3 regions of the Kocuria nitroreducens genome follow, and region 2 is predicted to be linked to each of the others. Evidence: predicted binding sites of a transcription regulator. Region 2 holds the regulator's gene; each other region holds the start of a gene.
The links. The regulator HrcA, encoded in region 2, represses chaperone genes, less so after heat shock. The targets are predictions, from matches to a motif close to TTNGCACTCGNNNNNNNCGAGTGCNAA.

Region 1 (9,331 bases), on a different contig from region 2:
TCGAGCAGGCCCTGACCTACTCCGCAGCCGAGCACGAGGACGCGCTCCAGCACCCGGGCTGGCACGGCGAGCGCCTGGACTTCCGCCCCTACCCGTACGCGAGCTTCACCGAGGAACTGGTGCGCGCCATGCAGGACACCGTCGTCGACGCGCCGGCGGGGTTCCTCGACGGACTGGACCCGGCGCTCGTCCACCGCGAGCTCGTCGACGACAGGCTCGTGATCCGCAGCATCGAGAAGGCCGGCGGCCTCGGCGCCTTCGGCCTGAACAGCACCACCCGGACCGAGGAGATCAGCGCATGAGCGCGCCGCACCCAGCCCCGCAGGACGCCCCGGGGACCCCCACCGACCTCGACGACGTCGCCCGCGCCGACCCGTCCCGGACCGGACCGGCCGGGTCCGCTCCGGTGCGGACGACCCGGCGCTCCGGGTCCCGCTGGACCGGCCCGGCCTGGGGAGTCTTCGGGGTGCTGGTCACGATCGCCGTGTGGTGGGCGTTCACCCACGCCGCGGCCGGGGCGAACACCATGGTCGCCTCCTTCCAGCCGGAGCGCATGCCCGGCGCCGTGGCCTCGCTGATCGAGCGGGGGGTGGTGGTCCAGGACGGTCTGACGAGCCTGTGGCGCCTGCTGTGCGGGCTGGCCGTCGCCACGGGCCTGGGCGTTCCGCTGGGCCTGCTCATCGGCTCCTACCATCGTTTCCGGTGGACCAGCGCCCCGGTGGTGCAGTTCCTGCGGATGGTCTCCCCGCTGTCCTGGGCGCCGGTGGCCGTGGCGCTGCTGGGGGTGGGCAACGCCCCGGTCGTCTTCCTCGTGGCCGCCGCCGCGGTCTGGCCGATCACGATGAACACGGCCGCCGGCGTCAAGGCCCTGGACCCGCTGCACCTGCGGGTCGCCGAGACGCTCGGGGCCACCCCGGTCGAGCGGCTGCGCACCGTGGTGTTGCCCAGCATCCGGCCGTTCGTCATGACCGGGGTGCGGCTGGCCCTGGGGATCTCCTGGGTGGTCATCGTCCCGGCCGAGATGCTCGGGGTCAGCAGCGGCCTGGGCTACGAGATCCTCAACGCCCGTGACCGGCTGGCCTACGACGAGATGCTCGTGGTGATCCTCGTCATCGGCCTGCTGGGCATGGCGCTCGACCAGCTCGCGCAGTGGCTGCTGCGCGAACCGGGCCCGCGCCGCTGAGCCTCAGCGGGCCCGGAAGCGGGCCCGCTTGTGCGAGCCGTCGCAGAACGGCTTGATGGACGACGCCCCGCAGCGGCACAGCGCCACGGTGGCGCGCCCCGGGTCGATGGGCCGGTCGTCGCCGTCCAGCAGTTCGTAGCCTCCGCGCACCAGCAGCGGGCCGTCGGGGCACACGGTGATCGTCACCGGCTCACCGGACCCGGAGTCGGGGAGAGGTGCCGGACCGGGGGCGGGGCCCGGCACGGAGTCCCCGGAACGGTGCTCCGCGCTCACCGGACGAGCTCCGCGGCGCCGCGCCGGGACGGCTCCGCCGTGGCCGGGCGCAGCGCGGACTCCCCCGCCTCCCACCGCGCGAGCGCCTGGTGGGCGGCGAGCGCGTCCAGGTGCAGGACGCAGCGCGCGCCGAAGAAGACGTCCGCGGCGACGGCGGTGTCCTCGACCACGAGGCCCCCGGCCATGTCCCGGGCCGCGATCTGCTCGTGGGCGGCGTCGGCCTCGACGTGCTCGTCGTAGAACGCGGCCGCGGCGGGCAGCCCCAGGCGGTGGAAGCCGCGCGCCAGGAACTTGGAGGGCACGGAGGACGTCATCTCGTACATCGCCAGGTGCCCCACCACGGCGCCGCGCAGCCGTCGGTGCAGACCGAACATCGTGACGGTGTTGATCCCGGCGAGCCACTCGGCGGGCACCCGGTCCACGGCGCTGCCGTAGGAGTCGTCGAGGCCCGCCTCGCGCATCCCGGCCGCGAACAGCGCCGAGTGCATGCGCAGGGCGTTGCCGCCGCCGTACTCGTCGACCTGGATCTCGATCAGCCCGGCCTTGGCCCGGCCGCTCAGCCGCGGGATGCCCCAGGTGTGCGGATCGCCCTCCATGAGCTGGTAGACGGACTTGAGCTGCAGGAACTCCCGTGCCTGCTCGCCGTCCGCCCGGCCGGAGAGGTGGCGTGCCAGGCTGGGCCCGTCGTCGTCGGCGGCCATGGCGAACAGGGCGTCGGCGACCGACTGCGGCGTGCCGGGCACGGTGTCGGCGGGCAGCTCCGCGCGCAGCTGCGCCTCGAGCGCGCCGGAGAGGACCTCCCGCGCGCGCAGCAGCTCGGGGTCGCTCTCCCAGCGGTCGTCGACCCCGTCGACGCCCTGGTAGTGCAGGCAGTGGAGGACGAACAGGCTGAGCTGGACGTCGTCGTCGGCGAGCACGCCGTCCGCGCGGGACACGGCGGCACGGGCCGCCGCCGGCAACGCCCCGGCCCGCGCCTCGGCCCCGGGGGTGCCGGGCTCCTCCTGGAGCACCGCGAGGAGGTCCTCTCCGAGCGGCCCTCGTGGCTGTGGCTGACGCATGTGTCGACTCCTGTCCGGACGGTGCGGCTGATCGCGCCCCATCATAGTTTCCATCACCGTGCTGATCATATGGACGTCGTCCGACACCGCCCGGACGCCGGGCCCGGGTCCCCCTCTCCGCCCCGCGGAGGCACCGAGTACAGTGGTGGAGGCCCGGATCCGGGCCTCCACCCCGCCGTCGAGGAGACCCGCATGAGTTCCCCCGTGCCCGGACGCACCATCGCCACCCGCCTCGGCCTCGGCTGGCGCCTCCACGGCGACGGCCGCACCGTCACCGCCGGGGAGGTCGTCAGGCCGCGGGAGCGGCTCACCTGGCCCCGCACGGTCACCATCGGCGCGCAGCACGTGGTCGCCATGTTCGGCGCCACGTTCCTGGTGCCGCTGATCACGGGCTTCCCGCCCTCCACCACGCTGTTCTTCTCCGGCGTGGGCACGATCCTCTTCCTGGTGGTCACCGCCGGCCGGGTGCCGTCCTACCTCGGCTCGTCCTTCGCGTTCATCGCCCCCATCACCGCCTCGATGAACCAGTACGGCCCCGGTGGCGCGCTGGGCGGCGTCCTCATGGCGGGCGCGGCGCTGTTCCTCATCGGCCTGGTGGTGCAGGTCGCGGGCACGGCCTGGCTCCAGAAGCTCATGCCTCCGCTGGTCACGGGCACCATCGTGGCGCTCATCGGGTTCAACCTGGCGCCGTCCGCGAAGGACAACTTCATGGCCGCCCCGGTCACCGGGTTCGTGACCCTGGCGTCCATCGTGCTGATCTCGGTGGTCTTCCGCGGCCTGCCCGGCCGGCTGTCGATCCTGCTCGGCGTGCTGATCGGCTACCTGACGGCAGTGGTCCGGGGCGAGGTGGACTTCGCCGCGGTCGGCGCCGCGTGGCAGGCGCAGGGGCTCTTCGGGCTGCCCCCGTTCCAGACCCCCGAGTTCCACCTTCCCCTGATGGGCCTGTTCGTCCCCGTCATCCTCGTGCTGGTGGCCGAGAACATCGGGCACGTGAAGTCCGTGGCCCTCATGACCGGCGACGACCTCGACCCGTACATGGGGCGCGCGATCATGTCCGACGGGCTGGCCACCGTGATCGCCGGCTCGGGCGGCGGCTCGGGCACCACGACCTACGCCGAGAACATCGGCGTCATGGCGGCCACGCGCGTCTACTCGACGGCGGCCTACTGGGTCGCCGCCGTCGTGGCGATCCTGCTGAGCGTCTTCCCGGTCTTCGGCGCCGCAGTGGCCACCGTTCCCGCGGGGGTCCTGGGCGGGGCCGCCACGGTGCTGTACGGGATGATCGGCATGCTCGGCGTGCGGATCTGGGTGCAGAACCGCGTGGACTTCTCGAACCCGGTCAACCTCACCACCGCCGCGGTGGCCATGATCATCGGGGTCGCCGACTACACGTGGGAGGCCTCCGGGCTGCAGTTCGCGGGCATCGCCCTCGGCACGGCGGCCACGCTCGTGGTCTACCACCTCATGTCGGCCGTGGCCCGCGTGCGGGGGACGGTGAGCAGCGACCCGCTCGCCCCCGACACCACGCGGCTGCCCTCCCCCCTGGGCTGAGTCCGCGGGGCGTCCTGCTACTCGTCGGTAGACGAAATGTGCCGACGAGAGGCCACCATTCCCGAGGACCCACGCCTCCTTTCCCCTAGCGTGGATTGCGGGAGGGCCGAGCAGCCGGCCGCGCACCACGAGCTGCAGGGGAGAGAACATGCACCACAAACCGTCCGTCCTCGTCCAGGTCGACCTCGACGGCAGGCACATCAGACTAGTGGTCAGCGGCTGCGTCACCGAGCTCAACCACCGGGCCCTGTGCCCCCTGGTGCGCCGGGCCCGCACCCTGGTGCCTGGCATCGCCGTGGTCGTGGACCTCACCACCGCCCACCACGTCGAGCCGGCCGCCGTGGATCTGCTGCGCTGGGCCGCGGAGCACGAGGACGCCGTGCGCGGCACGCCCGCCGTCGACTTCGTGCTCCCCGCCGAGCTGCCCGGCCACGGCGCCGTGACCCGGCTCGCCGGCTGGAGGGGCGCCCGGCGCCGCCCAGGAGCCCCCGAACCCGCACGCGGGGGCGCAGGGTCGGTGGCCGCCCCGGAGCCCCGCCTCGCGGGCTGAACCGACCCGTACCGGCCCCCTCAGAGGGAGGTCACCTCGTGAGCACGATCAGCTGAGCCCTGATGGCGCACCCCGCCGCCCCCGAGCTCACGCGCGAGGAGCGGGCGGCCGAGGCCGGGTGCATCGAGGTGTGCCTGGACGCCGCCCAGATCTGGCGGATCGGCGCCGACGCCTGCGTGGAGGAGGACGCCGTCGCGGACCTGCCGGCCCGGAGAAGCTGACCTGGACGCCGCCCCCGGAGCGAGCCGTGCCGGGGACGCGGGCCGCTTCAGTGCCGGACCACGAGCACCGGGCAGTGGGCGTAGGAGATGCACGCGTGGGACACCGAGCCCAGGGCCGAGCCGAGCAGCCCGCCGCGGCCGCGCCGGCCGAGCACGAGCAGCTGCGCGGTCTCGCTCTCCGCGATGAGCCGCCCGGCCGGGCGGCCGTGCGTGACCGTGGTGGTCAGGCGGCCGGGGACGTCCTCCCCGAAGACGGCCGCGACCGTGCGCGCGAGGATCCGCTCGTGGTTGGCGCGCAGCGCCTCCTCGTCGACGAGGAGCTCGGCGTCCAGCACGGTGGGGTCCCCCGCGCACGCGATCGCCTCCACCGGGGCGTCGAGGGCCTCCGCGAGTCTCGCCGCGAGCCGCAGGGCCTCCATCGAGGACTCCGAGCCGTCGATCCCCACGAGGATCCGCTGGTCCGTCGGTGCACTCATGACCGAACCTCCTTGTCCGGGCCGGCTGCCTGGAGCCGGCCTGTCGGTGCCGCGTGGCCCGCGCCGGGTGGCCGGCGCCGGCCGGTCAGTGCCGGACGACCAGCACCGGGCAGTGGGCGTGGGCGATGCACGCGTTGGAGACGGAGCCCAGGGCCGAGCCGCGCAGGCCGCCGTGGCCGCGTCGGCCGAGCACCAGCATCAGGGCGTCCTCGCTCTCCTCGACGAGACGGGCCGCGGCCCGCCCGTGGAGCAGCTCGGCGCGCACGTGCGCCGGAATGTCCGCACCGAACACGTCGGCGACCGTCGACCGGAGCTGCTCCTCGCTGCCGGCCGGCGGCCTGTCAGGGTCGACGGTCGCCCAGCCCTCGTAGAGGGGCGGTCCCTGCCAGAACATGAGGGCGACCAGCGGGACGTCCAGGGCCCGGGCGATCCTGTCCCCCGTGCGGAGGGCCTCCTTCGAGGACTCCGATCCGTCGATGCCGACGAGGATCCGCTGCTGCGATGGGGCGTCCATGGTCGAACTCCTTCGTTCCGGCGCCCGCGGGCCGTGCCCGGGCGCGTTCCCTCCACCAGGAACCCGGCGGACTGCTCAGTGCCGCACCACGAGGACGGGGCACTTGGCGTGGGAGACGAGGGCCGAGGAGACGGAGCCGAGGATCATCCCGAGCACCCCGCCCGTGCCCCGCCGCCCCACCACCAGCATCCGGGCCTGCTCGCTCTCCTCGATGAGCCGGGCGGCGGCCTGCCCGCGCAGGAGCCGGGCGGTCAGGTTCGCCGGGCGCTGCTCCCCGAACACCTCGGCGAGCGTGCTCTCGAACAGCTGCTCGCTGCCGCGGCGGAACTCCTCGGGGTCCACCACGCGATAGCTCTCGTAGAGCAGTGGGTCCTCCCAGCACATGATGGCCTCGAGCGGGGCGCCCAGGGCCTCGGCGAGCCGCACTCCCTCCCGGAGGGCGGCCTTGGACGAGCCGGAGCCGTCGACCCCCACGACGATCCGGTCTCCGGACGAGGAATCGCCCATGGTGTTCCCCCTTGTTCCCGGCGGGCCTGCCGGTCCACCTGCCTCCACGATAGGACCCGGCGAGGTACGTCACAACGGCCCCTCGGTCCCGGAACCTGCGTGACCGCCGGAGGGAGGGAACGACCCGGTCCGCCCGCCGTCGCACGGGTGGCGCGCGGCCTGCTCAGCCGCGGGTCACCTGGATCTTCTTGGTCGCCGGCGGCTCGACGTACCCGGCGACGGGGACGCGGACCTCGAGCACGCCGTCACGGTAGGCGGCGCTGATGTCCTCGTCCAGGCACCCGGCGGGCAGTGGCAGGGTGCGGGAGAACGAGCCGTAGCGGAACTCGGAGCGGTAGCTGCCCTTGTCCTTGTGCTCGGTCCGCTCCCTGCGCTCGGCCCGCAGGTGGAGCACGTCGTCGGCCACGGTGAGCTCCACGTCCTGCTCGGGATCGATGCCGGGCAGCTCCGCCCGGATCACCACGGTGTCACCGTCCCGGTACTCCTCCACACGCGGCCAGGACGCCTCGACGTCCCCCTCCAGGAGGCGTCGGATGGGCTCGAGCATCTCCAGGCCCTCCCTGCGCATCAATCCGGCCATGACCTGACTCCTTCCCGTGGCACCCGCTCCGCGGCGGGACCGGGGGCGTCGGCCCGGCCGGCCGGGAGGACGGGTGCGGTCCGCCTCGACCCTTCCAGCGTAGACACCCCCGACCGGACGCGTAAGAGCCGCGGGGTCCGGGACGCATGATGACGAGGGCACGCGCCGACGGCCCCGCGGAGCACTGGATCCGCAGGTGTGACAGGGCGATGAGCGCGGCATCCCACGGGTCCGCCGCCGTCCGGCGCTCTGCCCCGCCTGGACGCCTCAGAAGCCTGTCGGCTCGGTCTCCAGCTCGGGCTCCTCGGGCGGGCCCTCGTGGTGCAGGGGCCTCAGTGCGGCGGTCGTCCCGAACCACAGCAGTGCGTCGTAGCGCTCTCCCATGCGGGTGGGGACGTAGTTGCCCGCCTCGCGCCACGGGTGGTACACCACCCCGATGGCCCGGTGGCCGAACCTCCCGGAGAGCCAGGGCCCGGAGCGGTCGCGGCCGAAGACGAGCAGCGAGGCCTCCTCCAGGGCCCGGTGCAGGAGGTCCTCGTGGCTGCCGGGACGCGCCTCCGGGACGGCGACGACCTCCTCGGCCGCGCCCCACGACTCCGCCGCGACCACCGTGCCGGCCCAGGAGGCGAGACCCACGAGCACCACCTCGTGCGCGGCGTGGCGCTCGCGCAGCAGCTGGCCCACGTTGACCAGCCCGGCGTCGAACATGTCGGTGGCCCGGGCGTCCCCCACGTGGGAGTTGTGCTCCCACACCAGGCCCTTGGCGCCGGGCCCGTGGTGGCGGGAGAGCAGGCCGGCGGTGTCCGCCATGTGCTCGTCCCGCACGTTCCAGGACTGCCGGTCGCCGCGCACCATGGTCCGGTAGTAGCGCTCGGCGTCGACCGCGACCATGGCGTTGAGGGCGGCGTCGAACGCGGCGGGGTCCCCGGCCATCCGGTCCATGGCGCGCCGGCGCACCTCGGCCAGGAGGGCGACGACGTCGGCCTCGCACCCCTCGGGCACGATCCGCGTCCGCCGCGCGTACCGGTGCGGGTCCTCGTGGAAGGGGACGAAGCACTGCCACGCCTGCAGCGCGGCGGGCAGAGCCTCGGGGGCGGTGGCCTCGAGCCAGCCGATGATCTCCCGCAGCGAGTCCCACAGCGAGTAGACGTCCAGGCCGTAGAAGCCCACCTGCTCGTGGCCGGCCCGTCGGGCGTTCTCCTCCCGGAGCCAGTCGAGGAACTCGGCGACCTCCTCGTTCGCCCACATCCACGTGGGCCAGCGCCCGAAGCCCGCGAGGACGCCGCGCGCGTCGAGGTCCTGGTCCGCCTCGCCGCGCACCCACCGGTTGAGCCGCCAGCAGTCCGGCCAGTCCCCCTCGACCCCGATCCAGGTGAAGCCGTGCTCCTCGATGAGCCGGCGGCTGAGCAGCGCCCGCCACCGGTAGTACTCGTGCGTGCCGTGGGACGCCTCCCCCACGCACACGAACCGGGCGCCGGCGCAGCGCTCGACGAGCGGGTCGAGATCCTGCGCCCCCTCCAGCGGCTGCGCGAGGGAGCGGATCTCCGCGAGGATCCCGGCCTCCCGAGCGGGCCCGCGCCCTCGCGGGCTCACCGGGCCGTCCCGTCGCCGCGCTCCCCGGCCGGGTGGAGGTGGCGCAGGAACCAGTCCCGGGCCAGACCGGCGGCCTCGGCGAGCGTGCCGGGCTCCTCGAAGAGGTGCGTGGCGCCCTCCACGACCGCCAGCCTGGTGGGACAGTGCATCGACTCCTGCGCCCACCGGTTGAGGCCGAGCACCTCGGAGTCCTCGCTGCCGACGATCATCAGGGTGGGCGCCTGCACCGAGCGCAGCCGCTCGTCCGCCAGGTCGGGGCGGCCGCCGCGGGAGACCACGGCCGCGATCGACGCGCCGGGCTCGGCCGCGGCCCACAGGGCGGCGCCGGCGCCCGTGCTCGCCCCGAAGTACCCGACCGGGGACGCCGCGGATCCCGGCTGCTCGCGCAGCCAGGCCGTGGCCAGGAGCAGCCGCTCGGCGAGCAGGCCGATGTCGAAGACGTTGCCGCGGTCCGTCTCCTCCCCTGGCGTGAGCAGGTCGAGCAGCAGGGTGCCGAGCCCTGCCTGCTGCAGCACGGAGGCCACGTACTGGTTCCGCGGGCTGTGCCGGCTGCTGCCGCTGCCGTGGGCGAAGACGACCACCCCGGCGCCGGGCCCCGGCAGGTGCAGGTGCGCCGCCAGCTGCTCTGCGCCGGCCGGGATGCGCACGTCGGCGTCGACCGGAAACCCGTGCGCGGTCTGCCCCGGGCGGGACGGCGGGGGCAGCTCCGGCTGGTGGCGGCGCCGGGCGGCGTCGAGCAGCGCCACCACCTCGTCGTCCTCCGTGGCGGAGAAGTCCCGGTAGTGGTAGCCGACGGCCGTGAAGTACGGAGGGGTTGCGAGGCAG
Region 2 (9,331 bases):
GGATCCCGTGGGTGGTGAGCAGGCACAGCTCGTCCGCGACGGAGTGCCCCGCGGCCTCGGCCTGCCGGCGCGCCACCGGAGGGCACAGCACGATGTCGCCCAGCGTCCCCTCCGCGGGGGTCTCCGGGGTTCCCGGGCGCAGCTCGTCCATGGGGAAGGACAGGACGTCCGTGGGGCCGGGCAGGTCCATCCACTCGACGTGCAGGCGCGCCATCTCCTCCTCGTCGACCACTGCGATCGACAGCTCCGCGCCGGGGTGGACGTGCAGCCGTCCCAGGACGTGCTCCGCGAGACGGCCCAGGAGCTCGACGTCGACCGCGTCGTAGGCCGCGCGCTCCTCGGCGGGGAGGTCCCGCGGGTCGACCTGCAGATCGAACTCGACGGCCATCAGGCCTCGACCTCGTCCGGACCGGCCGGCGCGGTGTCGCGTCCGGCACGGGTGTCGTCCTTGCGCCGGCGCCGCTCGTTGCGGTGCCGGTTGGTCGTGTCGAAGGCGTCGTAGGCGCTGACGATCCGGCTGACGAGCTCGTGGCGCACCACGTCCTCCGCGGTCATCTCCGTGAACGCGACGTCCTGGACGCCGCCGAGCACGTGCTGGACCTGGCGCAGGCCGGAGGACGCGCTCCCCGGCAGGTCCACCTGGGTGACGTCCCCGGTGACGACCATCTTGGAGCCGAAGCCGAGCCGGGTGAGGAACATCTTCATCTGCTCGGGCGTGGTGTTCTGCGCCTCGTCCAGGATGATGAACGCGTCGTTGAGGGTGCGGCCGCGCATGTAGGCGAGAGGAGCGACCTCGATGGTGCCCGCCTCCATGAGGCGGGGGATCGAGTCCGGGTCCATCATGTCGTGCAGCGCGTCGTAGAGCGGGCGCAGGTACGGGTCGATCTTCTCGCTGAGCGTCCCGGGGAGGAAGCCGAGCCGTTCACCCGCCTCCACGGCCGGGCGCGTGAGGATGATCCGGGACACCTCCTTGGCCTGCAGCGCCTGGACGGCCTTGGCCATGGCCAGGTAGGTCTTGCCCGTGCCGGCGGGGCCGATGCCGAAGACCACGGTGTGCTCGTCGATGGCGTCGACGTAGGTCTTCTGGTGGAGCGTCTTGGGGCGGATCTTGCGACCGCGGCTGGAGAGGATGTTCTGGGTCAGGGCGCCGCTGGGGCGGGCGGTGAGGTCACGGCCGATCAGCTCGAGCAGCTGGGTGATGACCTGGGGGGTGACCGCGGTCTCGCGGCCGGCCAGGACCTTCAGCTCGTCGAAGAGCGTGGCGACGATCTGCACGGGCCCGCTCGGGCCCTCGATGCCGAGCTCGAGACCGCGGGGGCTGGTCGTGAGGCCCGGGAACGCCGTCTCCACCTGGCGCAGGGTGTCGTCCCCGGAGCCGAGGCACCGGACCATCGTCTCGCGGTCGGGGAAGGTGATGACGGTGCGGGCCGTCAGGGGGTGCGTGGTGCCGGGCAACGTCTCAGTCATGGGTTCGGCCGCGCGGGCCGTGCTCTCGCTCTCTTGTGAGGTGCCGTGGAAGGAACAGCGGACGGAACTCGTCCTCTCCCCAGAGTACCGCGCGGCTCCGGTGCCGGCGGCCGCCGGCCGCACATTCCGATTTGGTATCGGTCACGGCCACCGGGGCACCTCGGTTGGGGGTGTCCACGGCCGCTGTGCTGGAATGGTCCGGTCCTCCGGCAGGGGGACAGGTGCGGCCTCCCCCGGTGCCGGCACCGCCCCCATCAGATCCCGGAATGCCGAGGTGAGCGTCCCCCCATGGCCACAGCCCGCTCCCGGTCCGCCCGCGGCCGGCGCCCCGTGCTCGCGCTGTCCGCGGTCGGCGTCCTCGTCCTCGGCGCGTGCGGCACGGGACCGGAGCCCGCCCTCGACGACACCGTCACCACGTCGGCCACGTCGGCCACGTCGGCCACGGCGCCGGCCTCGTCCCTCGCGGCGAGCACCGCGGACGGCGGCAGGGTGGCCACCACCAGGCTGCCCGTCTACTGGGTGGGCCGCGCGGACGGCGAGGAGCGGCTGTTCCGGGAGTTCCGGGACGCCTCGGAGGCGGCCGCGGCCGTGGACCCTATCGCGGCGGCGGCGGCGCTGATGACCGGGGCGACCCCGGAGGACCCGGACTACCGGACCCTGTGGACCCCCGTGGACCGGGTGGGTGCCTCGACGTCCCCGGATGGGACCATCACCGTGGACCTGCCGTCCGAGGCCTTCCGCCCGGACCTGGACGACCGCGAGGTCCGGCTGGCCCTCCAGCAGCTCGCGCACACCGTGACCGCCACGGCGACCACGGCGGGGCTGCTGCCCGAGGGCTCCGCGGCCCAGGTGGTGGTGCTCGTGGACGGCCGGCCCGACGAGGAGGTCTTCGGGTCCGTGCGCCTCGACGGCCACCTCACCCCCGACGAGACGATGGAGGCGCCGATCCGGCTCGACGAACCGCGGCAGGACGAGCGGACCGAGGGGTCCCTCACCCTCTCGGGCCGGGCGCTGGACGGCGTCCGGGGCTGCCGGTGGACCGTGGCCCGACCCGGCGGGGAGCGCGTCTCGAGCGGTGCGGCCGCCGAGGTCCCGCGGAGCGACGGGACCGTCGCGTTCCGGGCGGAGCTCGAGCTGGAGCCGGGCGACTACGTGGTGACGGTCCTCGGCAGGGACGCCGAGGGCAGGACCGTGCGCGACGACAAGGACGTCGAGGTCCTCCCCGGCTGACCCGGCCGCACCCACCGCGTCCGGCTCAGCGGGACCCGGACGCCCAGCGGCCCAGTGCGGTGCTGAGCACCGCCAGCGCGGCCGGCCCGGCGGTGGAGCTGCGGAGCACCTCCGGGCCGAGCCGGACCGCGAGGGCCCCCGCACCGCTCAGGACGTCGAGCTCCGCCGGGGCGATGCCCCCCTCGGGGCCCACCACCAGGACGATCCGCTCGGCGCCCTCCCACGGTGCACCCGCGGCGCCCGACAGATCCGCGAGGGAGGCGTGCGCCTCCTCGTGCAGGACCAGACCGCGGGTGCCCGGCGCGCCCACCAGGCGGACGAGCTCGCGGGTGGTGCACAGGGCCAGCACCTCGGGCCAGGCCGCCCGCCGGGACTGCTTCGCGGCGGCCGCGACGGTGTGGACCCACTTCTCGTGGCTCTTGGCGGCGCGCTCCTTCTTCCACCGCACGATCGAGCGGTCGGCCTGCCAGGGCACCACGGCGTCGACGCCCAGCTCGGTGGCCGTCTCCACGGCCAGCAGGTCCCGGTCGCCCTTCGCGAGGGCCTGGGCGAGGACGACACGAGGTGTGCGGGTGGGCTCGGCGGTCACCGAGACGACGCCGACCTCCATGCTGTCCCGGTCCCCCGCGCGCAGCTCCACGGTCGCCCGGGTCCCCGCGCCGTCGACGAGCTCGAGCCGCTCACCGGGCGCGAGACGGCGCACGGTGACGGCGTGCCGGGCCTCCGGGCCGGTGACTGTGAGCGCCGCTCCGGGGCCGAGGCCGTCGAGCCGGCCCGGGGCGACCTTGAAGACCGGCAGGCTCACAGGTCGGAGAACCGGTCCTTGAGCCGGGAGAAGAATCCGCCGGAGCCGGCCGGGGAGTTCAGGGTGGTGCCGGTGGACTGGTCCTCGCCGCGCAGCCGGGACAGCTGCTCGAGCAGCTCGCGCTGCTCGTCGTCGATCGCCGTGGGGGTCTCGACCTCGAGGTGGACGAACAGCTCGCCCCGGCCGCCGCCGCGCAGCCGCGTGGCCCCGAGCTCGTGCAGGGTCACGGTGTGGCCGGTCTGCGTGCCGGGGCCCACCGGCACCTCGCGCTCGCCGTCGAAGGTCTCGAGGGTCACGGTGGTGCCGAGGGCCGCCGACGTCATGGGCACCCGGACGCGGGCGTGCAGGTCGTCGCCCTGGCGCTCGAACGTCGGATCCGGGTCGACCTTGAGCTCGACGTAGAGGTCACCGTTCGGCCCGCCCGCGGTGCCGGCCTCGCCCTGCCCCGAGAGGCGGATCCGGTTGCCGGACGAGACGCCGGCGGGGATCTTGACGGTCAGCGGGCGGCGGTCGCGCACGCGGCCCTCGCCGTAGCACTCGTGGCACGGGTGCTTGATGACGGTGCCGAAGCCCTGGCAGGTGGCGCACGGCGCCGCCGTGACCACGGTGCCGAGGATCGACTGGACCTGGCGCTGCACCTGGCCGGATCCGTGGCAGACCTCGCAGGTCTCGGGCTGGGTGCCGGGCTGGCAGCAGGTGCCGTCGCAGGTGGGGCAGACCACGGCCGTGTCCACGGTGATCTTCTTCTCGGTGCCGAAGACGGCGTCCTTGAGGGAGACCCGGACGTTGATCAGGGCGTCCTGGCCCTGGCGCGTGCGGGACGCGGGACCGCGCCGGCCGGCGCCGGCGCCGCCGGCGCCCTGGAAGAAGGTGTCGAAGATGTCGGCGAAGCCGAAGCCCGTGCCGGGGAAGCCCCCGCCGAAGCCGGTGTCGGTGCCGTTCTCGTTGCCGGTCGCGTCGTAGACCCGCCGCTTCTCGGGGTCGGAGAGGACGTCGTTGGCGTGGGAGAGGCGCTTGAAGTCCTCGGCGGCCTCCGGGCTGGGGTTGACGTCCGGGTGCAGCCGGCGGGCCTTCTTGCGGTAGGCCTTCTTGATCTCTTCCTGGCTGGCGTCCCGGGACACGCCCAGGGTCTCGTAGTGATCGCTCACCGTGGTCCGTTCTGTCGAGAGGTCTGTGGTGGGTTTCGCTGGAGGGCCCCGGGGAACGGGGCCCGCGGGGGCTCAGCCCCCGAGGATACGGGAGAGGTAGCGGGCGACGGCGCGCACGGCGGCCATCGTGGACGGGTAGTCCATGCGCATGGGGCCCACGACCCCCACCTTCGACTGCGGCCCGTAGCCGGTGGCGACGACGGCGGCCTCGGACAGCGGGCCCTCGGCGTTCTCCGTGCCGATCCGCACGGCGACCCCGCGGGCGTCCTGCTCCATCTCGGAGAGCAGCCGCAGCATCACCACCTGCTCCTCGAGGGCCTCGAGCACCGGGCCGATGCTCAGGTGGAAGTCGCCCGTGGCGCGGGCGAGGTTGGCGGTGCCGGCCATGACCATGCGGTGCTCGGCCCCACCCGCGGCGAGGGCGCCGACAGCCTCCCCCACGGCGGCCGCGGCCGGCTGCATCGGCGGGGCGGTGCCCGCGGTCATCACCGCGAGGGCGTCCGGCACGGCGGCCAGGGAGCGCCCGACCACGGCGGCCAGCACCCGGGCGCGCAGCTCGAGCAACTGGGCCTCCTCGAGGGGTGCCCGCAGCACGGCGACGCGCTGGGCCACCCGCCCGTTGGTCGGGATGAGCACCACGAGCACCCGTCCGGCCCCGAGGTCCACGACCTCGACGTGGCGCACGGTGACCCCGGAGGCGTGCGGGTACTGCACGACGGCGACCTGCTGCGTGAGCTGCGCGAGGAGTCGCACGGTGCGCTCCATGACGTCGTCGATGTCCGCGGCGTCGTCGAGCAACCGCTGGATGGCCCGCCGCTCCGGGCCCGAGAGCGGCTTGACGGCCGCGATCTGGTCGACGAACGTGCGGTAGCCCTTGTCCGTGGGGATCCGGCCCGAGCTCGTGTGGGGGGCCGTGATCAGGCCCTCCTCCTCGAGCGCGGCCATGTCGTTGCGCACGGTGGCCGAGGAGACGCCGAGCCGGTGCCGGTCCACCAGCGCCTTCGAGCCCACGGGCTCGCGGAAGTGCACGTAGTCCTCCACGATGGCCTGCAGGATCTGCAGTCGTCTCGGATGGTTCACGTCGCTCCTTCCCACTCCGTCCCGGCCCCCGCGCCGTCCTGGCACTCGGGCGGCCACAGTGCCAGCGCAGTCCAGTGTAGCCCCCGCGTGCGACGGCCGGTCCGCCGCCCGTGGTTTGGTACGCTTCCGGCTGATCCGCGCCGGACGCGCGGCACCGCGACCCGGGAGGACCACCATGAGCGACCACGGCTGGGGGCCGCGCAGCCTCGACGACGCCGACCTCGCCCGCCGCCGGCCGGTCTCCGCGGAGGTCCCGGTCGCCCCGGGAATGCTCCTGGAGGACGTCACGACCGGCTGGGTCGGCGCCGTCGTGTCCCTGGAGACCATCGGCGGGATGCGCGTGATGGGCCTCGAGGACCGGAGGGGGCGCGTCAAGGCGTTCCCCCTGGGACCGGGCTTCCTGCTCGAGGGCGAGCCCGTGGTCGTCGTCGAGCCCCGCCGGGCCCCCGCCGTGAAGAAGCCCTCCCGCACGCGCTCGGGCTCCGTCGCCGTCGAGGGGCTGCGCGCGAGCACCGCGAAGGCCTCCCGCGTGTGGGTCGAGGGCTACCACGACGCCGAGCTGGTGGCCAAGGTGTGGGGCCACGACCTGGCGGTCGAGGGCATCGTCGTGGAGCCGCTGCACGGCATCGACGACCTGCCCGCCGCCGTCCAGCAGTTCGGGCCGGGGCCCGGGCGGCGGCTCGGCATCCTCGTCGACCACCTCGTGGCCGGCTCCAAGGAGTCGCGAATCGCCGCCGAGACGATGCGCCTGCCCGGCGCCGCGGGCAACGTCCTGGTGCTGGGCCACCCGTACGTCGACATCTGGCAGGCGGTCAAGCCGCACGCGCTCGGCGTCGACGCCTGGCCCGTGGTCGCGCGCGGCACCGACTGGAAGACCGGCACCGCCGCCGCCCTCGGGTGGCCCCACCGCACCCCCGGGGACCTGGGACGGGCCTGGCAGCACATCCTCTCCCGCGTGGACAGCTACGCCGATCTCGAGCCGTCCCTGCTGGGCCGGGTCGAGGAGCTCATCGACTTCCTCACCGCGCCCGGGGCCTGATCCCGTCCCCGCGCCCGGAGCGCGACCGGCGCACGACCGGCGCAACGTCACAAAGGCACACGTGCGCGGGCGCGATCCCGCGCCGACCGGGCCGGTCGGTAGGATGGTCGTGTCCCACCCACCGCCCGCGGCACCGCCGCGGTCCCACCGCCGAAGGACATCCGTGCCCGTGCAGACCGACCCCCGATCGAGCCGCGACCACGCCGGGGCCCCGTTCGAGGGCCTCTCCCCCGTGGCCCAGCCGCTGACCGTCACCGAGGATCACCAGTGGGCGACCCTGGCACACTTCGGCGGCGTCGTCGGCTTCCTCCCCTCGTTCCTCGTCCACCGCGTCTTCCGGGGGCGGGGCCCGTTCACCGAGCAGGAGTCGATGGAGGCCATGAACTTCACGCTGCTGCCGACCCTCGTGGTGGTGGCCGGGATCCTGCTCGCCCCGGTGCCGTTCATCGGGTGGTTCTTCGCGCTCGCGGCAGCCGCCGCGTGGCTGCTGCTGGCCGTCGGCTCCCTGATCGGCGGGGTCCGGGTCAACGGCGGCGAGCCGCACCTCTACCGCTTCAACACCCGGCTCTACGACCGGCTCGCCGACCGCCTCCGCGAGCGGTCCCGGGAGCGCGCCGCGCGCGGCTGACACCTCGCCCCGCCGGGGCCGCTCCTGACCGGGGCGTTCGGTCCCCGTGCAGGCGTTCCAGGGCGCGGTGCCCACTTCAGGCGAGCAGCCGCCGCACCACGGCGTCGCCAAGGAGCCGGCCCCGCAGGGTCAGCACCACCGAGCCGCGCAGCGCGGCAGCGGGCTCCACCAGCCCGTCGGCGATCAGCCCGGCCACCGCGGTGCGCCCTCCACCGGCGAGGGCGGCCGCGGGCAACCCGTCGCGGATCCTGGCCTCCAGCATCACGCGCTCGAGGTGCCGGGTGTCCGCGTCGAGGATCTCGCGCCCGGCCGCGGGCGACTGCTGCGCGCGCACCCGGTTCGTGTAGGGCACGGGGTGCTTGAGGTTCCACCAGCGCGTCCCGCCCACGTGCGAGTGCGCCCCGGGGCCGATCCCCCACCAGTCCTGGTTGCGCCAGTACGCGAGGTTGTGCCGGCTGCGGTGGGCCCCGGCGTGCGCGCCGTCGGCGGGCCGGGCCCAGTTGCTGACCTCGTACCACTCGAAGCCGGCCTCGGCGAGGACCCGGTCCGCGAGCTCGTACTTGTCCGCCTGGTCGTCCTCGTCGATGGGCGGGACCTCCCCGCGCCGCATCCGCGCCGCGAGCTTCGTGCCGTCCTCGACGATCAGCGAGTACGCGGAGACGTGGTCGGGCTCGTAGCCCACCGCCGTGCGCACCGAGTGCTCCCAGTCGGCCAGGGACTCCCCCGGAGTGCCGTAGATGAGGTCCACGCTCACGCCCAGGCCGGCCTCGCGCGCCCACCGCACGGCGCGCGGCACGTTGTCGGGGTCGTGCGTGCGGTCCAGGACAGCGAGCACGTGCGGAACCGCCGACTGCATCCCGAAGGACACCCGGGTCACCCCGGCCGCCGCGAGCACCGCCAGGGACTCCGGCGTCACGGAGTCCGGGTTGGCCTCGGTGGTCACCTCCGCGCCCTCGGCGAGCCCGAAGCTCTCCACGGCCTGTGCCAGGACCGCGGCGAGGTCCTGGGCGGGCAGCAGCGTGGGGGTGCCGCCGCCGAAGAACACGCTGTGCAGCGGGCGGGGGGCCGTCCCGGAGTCGTCGAGCACCCGGCGGGCCCAGCGGACCTCCGCCGCGGCGTCGCCGGCGTAGGCGTCCTGGGACACCCCGGGGCCGAGCTCCACGGCCGTGTAGGTGTTGAAGTCGCAGTACCCGCACCGGACCGCGCAGAACGGCACGTGCACGTAGAGGCTGAGCGTGCGGTCGGCGGAGCCCACCGCGGCGGAGGGCGGCAGCAGTCCGTCGATCGGGCCGGGCAGGCCCTCCGGCTGGGCGGGGGCCACTACTTCTTCTTGTCCTTCGCCGCGGTCTCGTCGGAGGACAGCGCCGCGACGAACGCCTCCTGGGGGACCTCCACGCGGCCGACCATCTTCATCCGCTTCTTGCCCTCCTTCTGCTTCTCGAGCAGCTTGCGCTTGCGCGAGATGTCGCCGCCGTAGCACTTGGAGAGCACGTCCTTGCGGATCGCCCGGATGTTCTCGCGGGCGATCACCCGGGACCCGATGGCGGCCTGGATGGGGACCTCGAACTGCTGGCGCGGGATGAGCTCGCGCAGCTTGCCGGTCATCATCACCCCGTAGGCGTAGGCCTTGTCCCGGTGGGTGATCGCACTGAAGGCGTCCACGGGCTCGCCCTGCAGGAGGATGTCGACCTTCACCAGGTCCGCGGCCTCCTCGCCCTCGGCCTTCCAGTCCAGGGACGCGTAGCCCTTCGTGCGCGACTTGAGCTGGTCGAAGAAGTCGAAGACGATCTCGGCCAGGGGCAGCCGGTAGCGCAGCTCCACCCGGTCCTCGGAGAGGTAGTCCATGCCCTTGAGCTGACCGCGCTTGGACTGGCACAGCTCCATGATCGCGCCGATGAACTCGGACGGGGCCAGCACCGTCGCGGCGACCATGG
Region 3 (9,331 bases), on a different contig from region 2:
GCCCCGACCTCCCACAGGGTCGAGAGCCCGTCGCAGAAGCGCACCTCGTCGGTGCCCAGCCGGGGCACGGGGCGCACGTCCCAGCGGGCCTCGCTCATCTCCTCGATGATGCCGGTGGCGATCATGTCCGTGATGCACTGCTCGTACGCGTCCCAGGACGGGAAGTGGTACGGCAGCCCCGCCGTGGACAGCTGCTGGAAGATCATGGAGCGCTGGGACGCGTAACCGGTGTCCTCGCCGGCCCAGAAGGGCGAGTTGGCGGACAGGGCCAGCAGGTGCGGGTAGTAGGTCAGCAGTCCGTCGAGCACCGGCAGGGCCTTCGCCCGCGAGTCGAGGCCCACGTGCACGTGCACCCCGTAGATGACCATCTGCCGGCCCCAGTACTGGGTGCGGTCCACGAGCTTGTGGTAGCGCTGCTTGTCGGTGACCTGCTGGTCCTGCCAGCGCGCGAAGGGGTGGGTGCCGGCGGCGAAGACCTCGAGGCCCTGCGGGTCGGTGACCTTGCGGATCTCGTCCAGCATGGTGGACAGCTGCTCGGTGGAGTGCGCGACGTCCCGGCACACCCCGGTGACCAGTTCGACGGTGTTGAGCAGGAACTCCCCGGTGAGGTGCGGGTGGTCGCCGTCCGTGCCCCAGGCGGGGTGGGCGTCCAGGACCGCCTCGAACGTCTCCCGGCCGCGGGGGACGAGGTCCCCCGTGGTGCCGTCCACGAGGGCGATCTCCCACTCGACGCCCAGCGTCGACTGGTGGGAGCGGGCGAACGAGATCTCCACGCGGCAGGTCCTCCGTGCTCTTCAGGGCGGGCGCCCGGTCGGGGGGCGGGCCGGAGGCCCGCGGAGCCATCAGTCTACGGTTTCCACGACGATCACGACGCGCTGCTCCGCGGGGCCTGCGCCGCCCCGTCCCGGGCTCTCCGGGGCGGGGTCCGGGGCCGTCCGGGTGACCACGAGCGTGGCCCGTCCGGGGCCTTTCGGCGCGAGCCGCCGGCGCAGCTCCTCCGGGGTGACGTCCGTGCCGCGCTTCTTGATCTCGAGCGTGCCGACCTCGTGCTCCCGGACCCACCGCTTGAGCACCTTGACGGTGTGCGGCAGCACCTCCCGCACCCGGTACGCGCGGGCCAGCGGGGTGCGCACGAGCTCGTCCGAGGTGAGGTAGGCGATCCTGGGGTGGATCAGCCGTGCGCCCAGCTGCCGGGCGAGGTCCGCCACGAGGCCGGCGCGGATCACCGCGCCGTCCGGTTCGTAGAGGTACGCGCCCACGGGCCCGACCACCGCGTCGGCGTGGGCGGGGTCGTGGTGGTTCGGGCTGGTGATCTCCGCGGACCCGTGTTCGGAGAGCACGAGCGCCGCACGCCGCACGCCCGGGCGGGCCAGCGCGTTGAACCACAGCACGGCCTCGACCACGTCGCCCCGGTCGGAGACCCACTGCGCCTCGCACCCGGCGGGGACCGCCTCGTGCGGGATGCCCGGCCCCAGCTTCACCCCGACGGGCAGGCCGCGCCCGGCCAGCGCCTCGACGAAGGACAGGGGCGGGGAGAACGCCTCCGGGTCGAAGATCCGCCGGGTGCCCGAGGACGACGTGGTGCGCCGGGCCGGGTCCAGCCACACCCCGTCCGGCGGCCCGCCCGGAAGCGCGGAGAGGTCCAGGGACGCGGCGTCGGCGTGCAGGACCGTGGCCTCGGGGAAGGGGAGAAGATTGAGGGTGGCCACCGCTGCCGTGGTCTCGTCGAGCTCCACGGCGGTGACCTGCCGGTCCAGGGAGGCCAGTGCGAGCGCGTCGGCGCCGATGCCGCAGCCGAGGTCGGCCACGTGCTCCAGGCCGGCGGCGGCGAAGCGCTGGGCGTGCAGGGCGGCCACGCGCAGGCGGGTCGCCTGTTCGAGGCCGGCCCGGGTGAACAGCATCCGTTGGGCGAAGTCGCCGAACTTCTCGCGCGCCCGGGTGCGCAGCCTCGCCTGGGTCAGCACCGCGGAGACGAGCTCGGCGTCGTGCCCCTGGGCGCGCAGCCGGGTCGCCGCCCCCAGCGCGTCGTCGGCGTCGTAGGGACCGGTGGCCGCGAGCAGCTGACGCCCCTCGGCGGTGAGCAGGGGTGCGATGTCGGTCGCCTCGTCGCGCATTGGTCCACCCTATCCGCGTCGGAGCCGGCACCGGTGCGCCCGGGCGGCCGGACGCGACCGGGATGCGGAGCACCTCCGGTGGCGTGTCCGCCGGCCCGACGCGCCGCGACCCTTCCGGGTCAGTAGAACGCGGCGAGACGGCCCCGGGGGCCGTCGATGACCGTCACGGGCGTCTCGAAGACCCCGGTGAGGACCTCGTCGGTCATGATCTCCCGCGGCGCGCCGAACTCGACGACGCGGCCGTCCTTCACGGCGCAGATCCGGTCCGCGTAGTGGCTGGCGAAGTTGATGTCGTGGAGGACGATGAGAATGGTGCGGCCCAGGTCGTCGCAGGCCCGCCGCAGGTGCTGCATCATCGACACGGCGTGCTGCATGTCCAGGTTGTTGAGGGGCTCGTCCAGCAGCACGTGGTCGGTCTCCTGGGCGAGGACCATGGCGACGTAGGCGCGCTGGCGCTGTCCGCCCGAGAGCTGGTCGAGGTAGCGGTTCTCCAGCGGCCGCAGCCCCAGGAACTCGATGTACCTGCTGATGACCTCCTCGTCCACCGCGGTCAGCCGGCCGCGGCTGTGGGGGAAGCGTCCGAAGCCGACCAGCTGCCGCACCGTGAGCCGCGTGATGTAGTGGTTCTCCTGGCGCAGGACGGACACGATGCGGGCGAGGTCCTTGGACCGGGTGCCGGCCACGTCGTAACCGGCGATGTCGATGGTGCCGCCGTCGAGGCCGAGCAGCCGCCCGATCATCGTCAGCAGCGTGGACTTGCCCGCCCCGTTCGGCCCGACCAGGGCGGTCATCCCGCCCGACGGGATCTCGAGGTCGACGGGTCCGATCGTGACCTCGCCGCCGTAGTCCTTGCGCACGTTGGTGAGGGTGATCACAGCCGGCCCTTTCGGAGGATGACGTACAGGAAGACGGAGCCGCCCACGAGCTCGATGATGATCGACACGACGCCCTGGGCGTAGAAGACGTGGTTCAGGATGAAGTAGGCGCCCGTGAGGACGAGGAAGCCGGTGAGGGCCGCGACGGGGAAGATGTAGCGGTGGTCGTACGTGTCGGCGAACTGGTAGGCGAGCGTCGCCACCAGGAAGCCGAGGAACGTCATCGGGCCGACCAGCGCCGTGGAGACCGCCATGAGCACGGACACGAGGAAGAGGGTGCGCATGACCTCCGCGCGGTGCCGCAGGCCGAGGTTCAGGCTCGCGTCCCGTCCGAGGGCGACCACGTTGAGCCGCGGGGAGGTCAGCCACAGCGCCCCGCCGGCCGCCAGGCACAGGGGGACGGCCACGGGGAGGTAGTCCGCCTGGGCGTTCGTCACGGAGCCGAACAGCCGGGCGGAGAGGACGTCGAACTCGCTGGGGGAGAGCAGCCGCTGCATGAAGGTCGAGACGGACCCCAGCCCGCCGCCGATGATGATGCCCACCAGCAGCATGACCTGCAGGTTCCCGTACTTCCCCGAGAGCAGCCAGCCGTAGAGCGCGAGGGAGAGGGCGACCATGAGTGCGACCTGCAGGAGGAACTGCGGCAGGCCCTGGAGGACGAGGATCCCGGCGGCGCCCAGGAAGTAGACCGTGGAGGTCTGGATCGCCACGTAGAGGGACTCGAAGCCCATGATCGAGGGGGTGATGATGCGGTTGTTCGTGGCCGTCTGGAAGCTCACGGTCGCCATCGCCTGGGAGAAGGCCACGACCGCCATGATCACGACGCTCGTGACCCGGCGCTCCGCGATCCGCCAGAAGCCGTCCGAGCCGACCGGCATCGGGTTGTCCCAGGCGAGCAGGCCGAAGGCGAAGCACGCCGAGGCGAGGGCCAGCGCGGCGACGACCGTCCAGTACCGCCGCCGCGCCCGGGACGTGGGGAAGGCGCCGGCGCCGCGCCGGGCGGTGGAGGCGCCGGGCACCGGTGCCGACGCCGATCGTGGTGGGGTTCTCACGGTCACGGTCTCAGCCACGTCGACGCTGCCTCAGGAGTAGGTGGATGAACACGACGGCGCCGACGATCCCGAGGATCACGGACACCGGGATCTCGAACGGCATGATGACGAGCCGGCCGATCAGGTCGCAGACCGTGACGATGGCGATGCCGAGCAGGCACACCCACGGCAGGTTGCTGCGCAGGTCGTCGCCGCGGACCATCGAGACGATGTTGGGCACGATGAGGCCCAGGAAGGGCAGGTTGCCGACGACGACGGTGACGACGCCGGTGGCCACCGCGATCAGGCCCGTGCCGAGCAGGACGGTCCGGTGGTAGTCGAGGCCGACGTTGGTGGCGACGTCCTCGCCGAGTCCGGCCACCGTGAGCCGGTCCGCCACGAGGAAGACCGCGACGGCGACCAGGAGGACGATCCACAGCACCTCGTACTGACCGCGCAGGACCGAGGTGAAGCTTCCGGCGAACCACACCCCCAGGCTCTGCAGCATGTCCGTCTGCAGCGCCAGGAACGTCGAGACGGACCCGACCACCGCCCCCAGCATGATGCCGACGATGGGCACGATGAGGGAGGAGCGCAGCGAGACGCGGCGCAGGAAGAGGAAGAAGACCATGGTCCCGATGAAGGCCGCGGTCACGGCACCGAGCATCCGGGTCAGGAGGGTCGCCGTGGGCAGGAGGAGCATGACGACGAGCAGCCCGAGTCCCGCCCACTCGGTGGTGCCCGTCGTCGTGGGCTCCACGAAACGGTTCTGGGTGAGCAGCTGCATCACCAGGCCGGACATGGACATGGCGGCGCCGGCGAGCACCAGGGCGATGGTGCGCGGGATCCGCGTGATGGCGAACATCTCGGTGCCGTCGTCGGCGCCGAAGACGTCGTAGACCCCCGTGAGGAGGGAGGCGGCCAGCAGCGCCAGGACCCCCAGCACCCCGAGGAGCAGCTTCCAGTCGAACAGCGTGCCCTTGCTCCCGGCCCGGGGCCCGGACGAGGTCGTCGTCATGACTCGGCCTCTCCTTCGGTCTCGTGTCCGACACGCGACGGTGGTGGGACCCGCCGGAGAGCGTCCCACCACCGTCGTCCGCCCGACGGGTCAGTTCTGCTCGCCCATGGCGTCGGCCAGGGTGTTGAAGAACTCCGTGTAGGTCTGGATGCCCTCGTTGGTGTAGGTGTCCTGGGGCATGTAGACGACGTTGCCCTCCTGCACCGCGGTGACGTTCTGCAGTGCTTCGGCGCCCTCGAGCACCTCCTGCGCGGGGGTGTACTCCGCGTCCTCGGCGGCGACCGCGGCGTCGCGGTCCATCACGAGGATCCAGTCGGGGTTCGAGTCGGCGATCGCCTCGACCGAGATGTCGTCGCCCTGATGGTCGTCGCTGGCTCCCTCGACCTGGAGGGCCGGCTCGAAGTCGAACATCTCGAAGACGGGGCCCAGGGTCCGCCCCACGCCCGGTGCGATGTAGCCGATCTCTCCGCCGGAGACGGTGACGGCCATGACCGTGTCACCGGGCTGGTAGCCCTCGACGACCCGCTGCATCGCCTCGTCGAAGTCGCCGTTGATCCGGTCGGCCTCGTCAGTGCGGTCGAAGATCTCGCCCAGGACGGAGGTCTGCCGCTTCAGCTCCTCGTCGAAGGGCTCGCCGTCCCGCGGGTCCAGCTCCACGATGGTGGCGTCCGGCACGAGGTCGGCGAAGTCCTGGCGGTACTGGGCGAAGCGCTGACCGTTGACGATGAGGTCGGGGTCCGCCGCGACGACGGCCTCGAGGTCGGGCTCGCGGTGGTTGCCGAGGTCGGTGACGGACTCGTCGTCGACGTACGAGACGGTGTCCGGCATCAGGGCGCGCGGGGCCGCCGCCAGCTCGACGTCCCAGTCGGCCAGCGTCTCGAAGGTGCGGTTGTCGGTGGCGACGACGGACTCCGGCGGGGCGGCGACGGTCTGTGTGCCGTAGTTGTCCTCGACCTCGATCGTCGAGGAGGTCGCGGCGGCGGAGGACTCCGTGGAAGCCGCCTCGCCGCTCTGCGCTGCGCCGCAGCCGGCGAGGGCCAGGACCGAGGAGGCGGCCAGCAGGACGGTCGAGCGCTGTCGGAGGGTGCTGTTCATGGTCTTCCTTCGTGCAGAGGGCGCCGGCGCGCCCCGTCGTGGAGGGCGCCGGCAGGATCCGGTGGGCGCGACGGACCCGCGCACCGGGGGTGTGCGGGGACGTCGAGGAGGGCACCGCTGCTCGGCCGAGGTAAGGGTTGCCTTACCGCTCAACCTAGAGGGTCGGCGGACAGGAGGCAAATCATTGGCGAACACCGGCGTGACGTAATTGGCTCCGGGGAGCTCCCGCCCGACCGGCACGCTGGCACTCGCCTTGACCGACTGCCAGCCCCCTCCTACAGTTGGCCTTGGCACTCTCCGGGTGAGGGTGCTAAGGGTCAGGCGATCGACCGGCACCGCGACGACGGTCGGTGCGCCGACCGGCCCGAAGCTCGACGGCGGGCTCCGCCCGCGGTCGCCCACCGTTTTCCACCCCTACAGACAAGGAGAGATCGTGTCGGTCTCCATCAAGCCTCTCGAGGATCGCATCGTCGTTCAGCCGCTCGCCGCTGAGCAGACCACCGCGTCCGGTCTCGTCATCCCGGACACCGCCAAGGAGAAGCCCCAGGAGGGCAAGGTCCTGGCCGTCGGCCCCGGTCGTGTCGACGACTCCGGCAACCGCATCCCGGTCGACGTCAAGGAGGGCGACGTCGTGATCTTCTCCAAGTACGGCGGGACCGAGGTCAAGTACAACGGCGAGGAGTACCTGGTGCTCCCCGCCCGCGACGTGCTCGCCGTCGTCGAGAAGTAGACCGGGCCGCACCGACCCGGCGCAGACCGCGCAGTTCTCACGAAGGGTGCTCGCCGCACGCCCCGCTGTTCCGGCGGGCCCGCGGCGGGCACCCTTCGCCGATCCAGATCCCCGATATCCGCTGGCGACCCCAGCGACCCGAAAAGGAGCTCTTCGCCCATGGCCAAGCAGCTGGCGTTCGACGACGCCGCCCGCAAGTCACTCGAGAACGGCGTCAACAAGCTCGCCGACACCGTCAAGGTCACCCTCGGCCCGCGCGGGCGCAACGTGGTGCTCGACAAGAAGTGGGGCGCCCCCACGATCACCAACGACGGCGTGACCATCGCCCGCGAGGTCGAGCTCGACGACCCGTACGAGAACCTCGGCGCCCAGCTCGCCAAGGAGGTGGCGACCAAGACCAACGACGTCGCCGGCGACGGCACCACCACCGCCACCGTGCTCGCCCAGGCGCTCGTCAAGGAGGGCCTGCGCAACGTGGCCGCCGGCGCCGACCCGCTGAGTCTCAAGCGCGGCATCGAGAAGGCCGTCGAGGCCGTCTCCGAGCGCCTCCTCGAGAACGCCCGCCCGGTCGAGGGCGCCAACGTCGCCCACGTGGCGACCATCTCGGCGCAGGACCCGGCGATCGGCGAGCTCATCGCCCGGGCCTTCGAGACCGTCGGCAAGGACGGTGTCATCACCATCGAGGACGGCTCGAGCACCGAGGTCGAGCTCGACGTCACCGAGGGCATGCAGTTCGACAAGGGTTACCTGTCCCCGTCCTTCGTGACCGACGCCGAGCGCCAGGAAGCGGTCATGGAGAACTCCCTGGTGCTGCTGTACCAGGGCAAGATCTCCTCGGTGCCGGAGCTCATGCCCGTGCTGGAGAAGGTCCTCCAGGCCAAGAAGCCGCTGACCATCATCGCCGAGGACGTCGAGGGCGAGGCGCTGTCCACCCTCGTGGTCAACAAGCTGCGCGGCACCCTCGACGTCGTGGCCCTCAAGGCACCGGGCTTCGGCGACCGCCGCAAGGCGATCCTGCAGGACCTCGCCGTCCTCACCGGCGGCCAGCTCATCACCTCCGAGCTGGGCATCAGCCTCGACCAGGTGACCCTGGAGCAGCTGGGCACCGCCCGCCGCGTCACGGTCACCAAGAACACCACCACCGTGGTCGACGGCGGCGGCACCGAGGCCGAGATCCAGGACCGGGTCGCCACGATCCGGTCCGAGGCCGAGCGCACCGACTCCGAGTGGGACCGCGAGAAGCTGCAGGAGCGCCTCGCGCGCCTGGCCGGCGGCGTCTCCGTGATCAAGGTCGGGGCCGCCACCGAGGTGGAGGCGAAGGAGCGCAAGCACCGCATCGAGGACGCCGTGTCCTCGACGCGCGCGGCCCTCGAGCAGGGCATCGTCTCCGGCGGCGGCACCGCTCTCGTGCAGGCCGCGAAGGTCCTCGACGAGTCCGACCTCGGGCTCACCGGCGACGCCGCGACCGCCCTCGGCATCGTCCGCCGCGCCCTGCGGCAGCCGCTGTACTGGATCGCCCAGAACGCCGGCCAGGACGGGGCCGTCGTCGCCTCCCGGGTGGCCGAGCTCGAGGCCGGCCACGGCTACGACGCCGCCACCGGCGAGTACGTCGAGATGGTCGGGGCGGGCATCATCGACCCGGTCAAGGTCACCCGCTCGGCGCTGCAGAACGCCGCCTCCATCGCGGCGCTCGTGCTGACCACCGAAACGCTCGTGACGGACAAGGCCTCCGACGACGACGGGCACGGCCACCAGCACTGACGACCGGCACTGACGACCGGCACTGACCCGGCTCGCCCCGCGGACCCGTCCCACCACCGGTGGGGCGGGTCCGTCGCCGTCCCCGGGACCTGCACCGGGGCCTCCGGTAGAGTGCGGGAGTCCGCCCGACCACGGCCGCGCCCCCGGCGGCACGGTGTTCCCAGGAGATGCCCATGACGACCCTCGGTGAGCAGAGCACGCCCGCCGGCGTCGAGCCGGCCACGGCCCGGCGGGTGGCGCGGTACTCGGGGTTCCGCCCGGAGGTGCAGGGGCTCCGGTTCGTGGCGGTGCTGCTGGTGGTGGTCTACCACGTGTTCCTGGACCGGGTGTCGGGGGGCGTGGACGTCTTCCTGCTCATCTCGGCGTTCTTCCTGACGCTGTCCTTCGTGCGCAAGCTCGAGGCGGGCCGGCCGCTGGATCTGGGGCGGTACTGGCTGCACGTGTTCAAGCGGCTGCTGCCGCTGGTGGTGCTCACGATCCTGGCCACCCTGGTGCTGGCGTGGTGGTTCTTCCCGGAGGCGCGGATCGACCGGGTGCGCACGGAGGCGCTGGCCTCGGTGTTCTACGTGGAGAACTGGGCGCTGGCCGCGGCGGAGGTGGACTACTACGCCGCCGACGACTCCACGGCCTCGCCGTTCCAGCACTTCTGGTCGCTGTCGGTGCAGGGGCAGGTGTTCCTGCTGTGGCCGATGGTGTTCGCCGCGGCG

Region 1: ACFYE1_RS05260 (Hsp20/alpha crystallin family protein) is a predicted target of HrcA. The motif match lies at 7,092-7,118, and genes of this name have one in related genera.
Region 3: groES (co-chaperone GroES) is a predicted target of HrcA. The motif match lies at 6,375-6,401, and genes of this name have one in related genera.

What each region holds. Positions count from the first base shown of each region.
Region 1 covers NZ_JBHZTC010000006.1:26,824-36,154, reverse strand. Annotated here, with positions in the region: gene ACFYE1_RS05310 (ABC transporter substrate-binding protein) at 1-302, shown strand, start outside; gene ACFYE1_RS05305 (ABC transporter permease) at 299-1,183, shown strand; gene ACFYE1_RS05300 (CDGSH iron-sulfur domain-containing protein) at 1,187-1,456, opposite strand; gene ACFYE1_RS05295 (iron-containing redox enzyme family protein) at 1,453-2,514, opposite strand; gene ACFYE1_RS05290 (uracil-xanthine permease family protein) at 2,707-4,065, shown strand; gene ACFYE1_RS05285 (hypothetical protein) at 4,214-4,615, shown strand; gene ACFYE1_RS05280 (hypothetical protein) at 4,678-4,836, shown strand; gene ACFYE1_RS05275 (universal stress protein) at 4,884-5,312, opposite strand; gene ACFYE1_RS05270 (universal stress protein) at 5,398-5,826, opposite strand; gene ACFYE1_RS05265 (universal stress protein) at 5,902-6,333, opposite strand; gene ACFYE1_RS05260 (Hsp20/alpha crystallin family protein) at 6,497-6,913, opposite strand; gene ACFYE1_RS05255 (erythromycin esterase family protein) at 7,181-8,506, opposite strand; gene ACFYE1_RS05250 (phosphoribosyltransferase family protein) at 8,503-9,331, opposite strand, start outside.
Region 2 covers NZ_JBHZTC010000017.1:20,855-30,185, reverse strand. Annotated here, with positions in the region: gene ybeY (rRNA maturation RNase YbeY) at 1-388, opposite strand, end outside; gene ACFYE1_RS12470 (PhoH family protein) at 388-1,467, opposite strand; gene ACFYE1_RS12465 (GerMN domain-containing protein) at 1,756-2,697, shown strand; gene ACFYE1_RS12460 (16S rRNA (uracil(1498)-N(3))-methyltransferase) at 2,723-3,502, opposite strand; gene dnaJ (molecular chaperone DnaJ) at 3,499-4,650, opposite strand; gene hrcA (heat-inducible transcriptional repressor HrcA) at 4,723-5,730, opposite strand; gene ACFYE1_RS12445 (DUF3097 domain-containing protein) at 5,906-6,769, shown strand; gene ACFYE1_RS12440 (DUF4870 domain-containing protein) at 6,933-7,397, shown strand; gene hemW (radical SAM family heme chaperone HemW) at 7,474-8,718, opposite strand; gene lepA (translation elongation factor 4) at 8,718-9,331, opposite strand, start outside.
Region 3 covers NZ_JBHZTC010000001.1:237,329-246,659, reverse strand. Annotated here, with positions in the region: gene ACFYE1_RS01135 (glutamate--cysteine ligase) at 1-773, opposite strand, end outside; gene ACFYE1_RS01130 (THUMP-like domain-containing protein) at 843-2,114, opposite strand; gene ACFYE1_RS01125 (iron ABC transporter ATP-binding protein) at 2,234-2,989, opposite strand; gene ACFYE1_RS01120 (iron chelate uptake ABC transporter family permease subunit) at 2,986-4,041, opposite strand; gene ACFYE1_RS01115 (ABC transporter permease) at 4,052-5,038, opposite strand; gene ACFYE1_RS01110 (siderophore ABC transporter substrate-binding protein) at 5,129-6,133, opposite strand; gene groES (co-chaperone GroES) at 6,567-6,863, shown strand; gene groL (chaperonin GroEL) at 7,023-8,624, shown strand; gene ACFYE1_RS01095 (acyltransferase family protein) at 8,798-9,331, shown strand, end outside.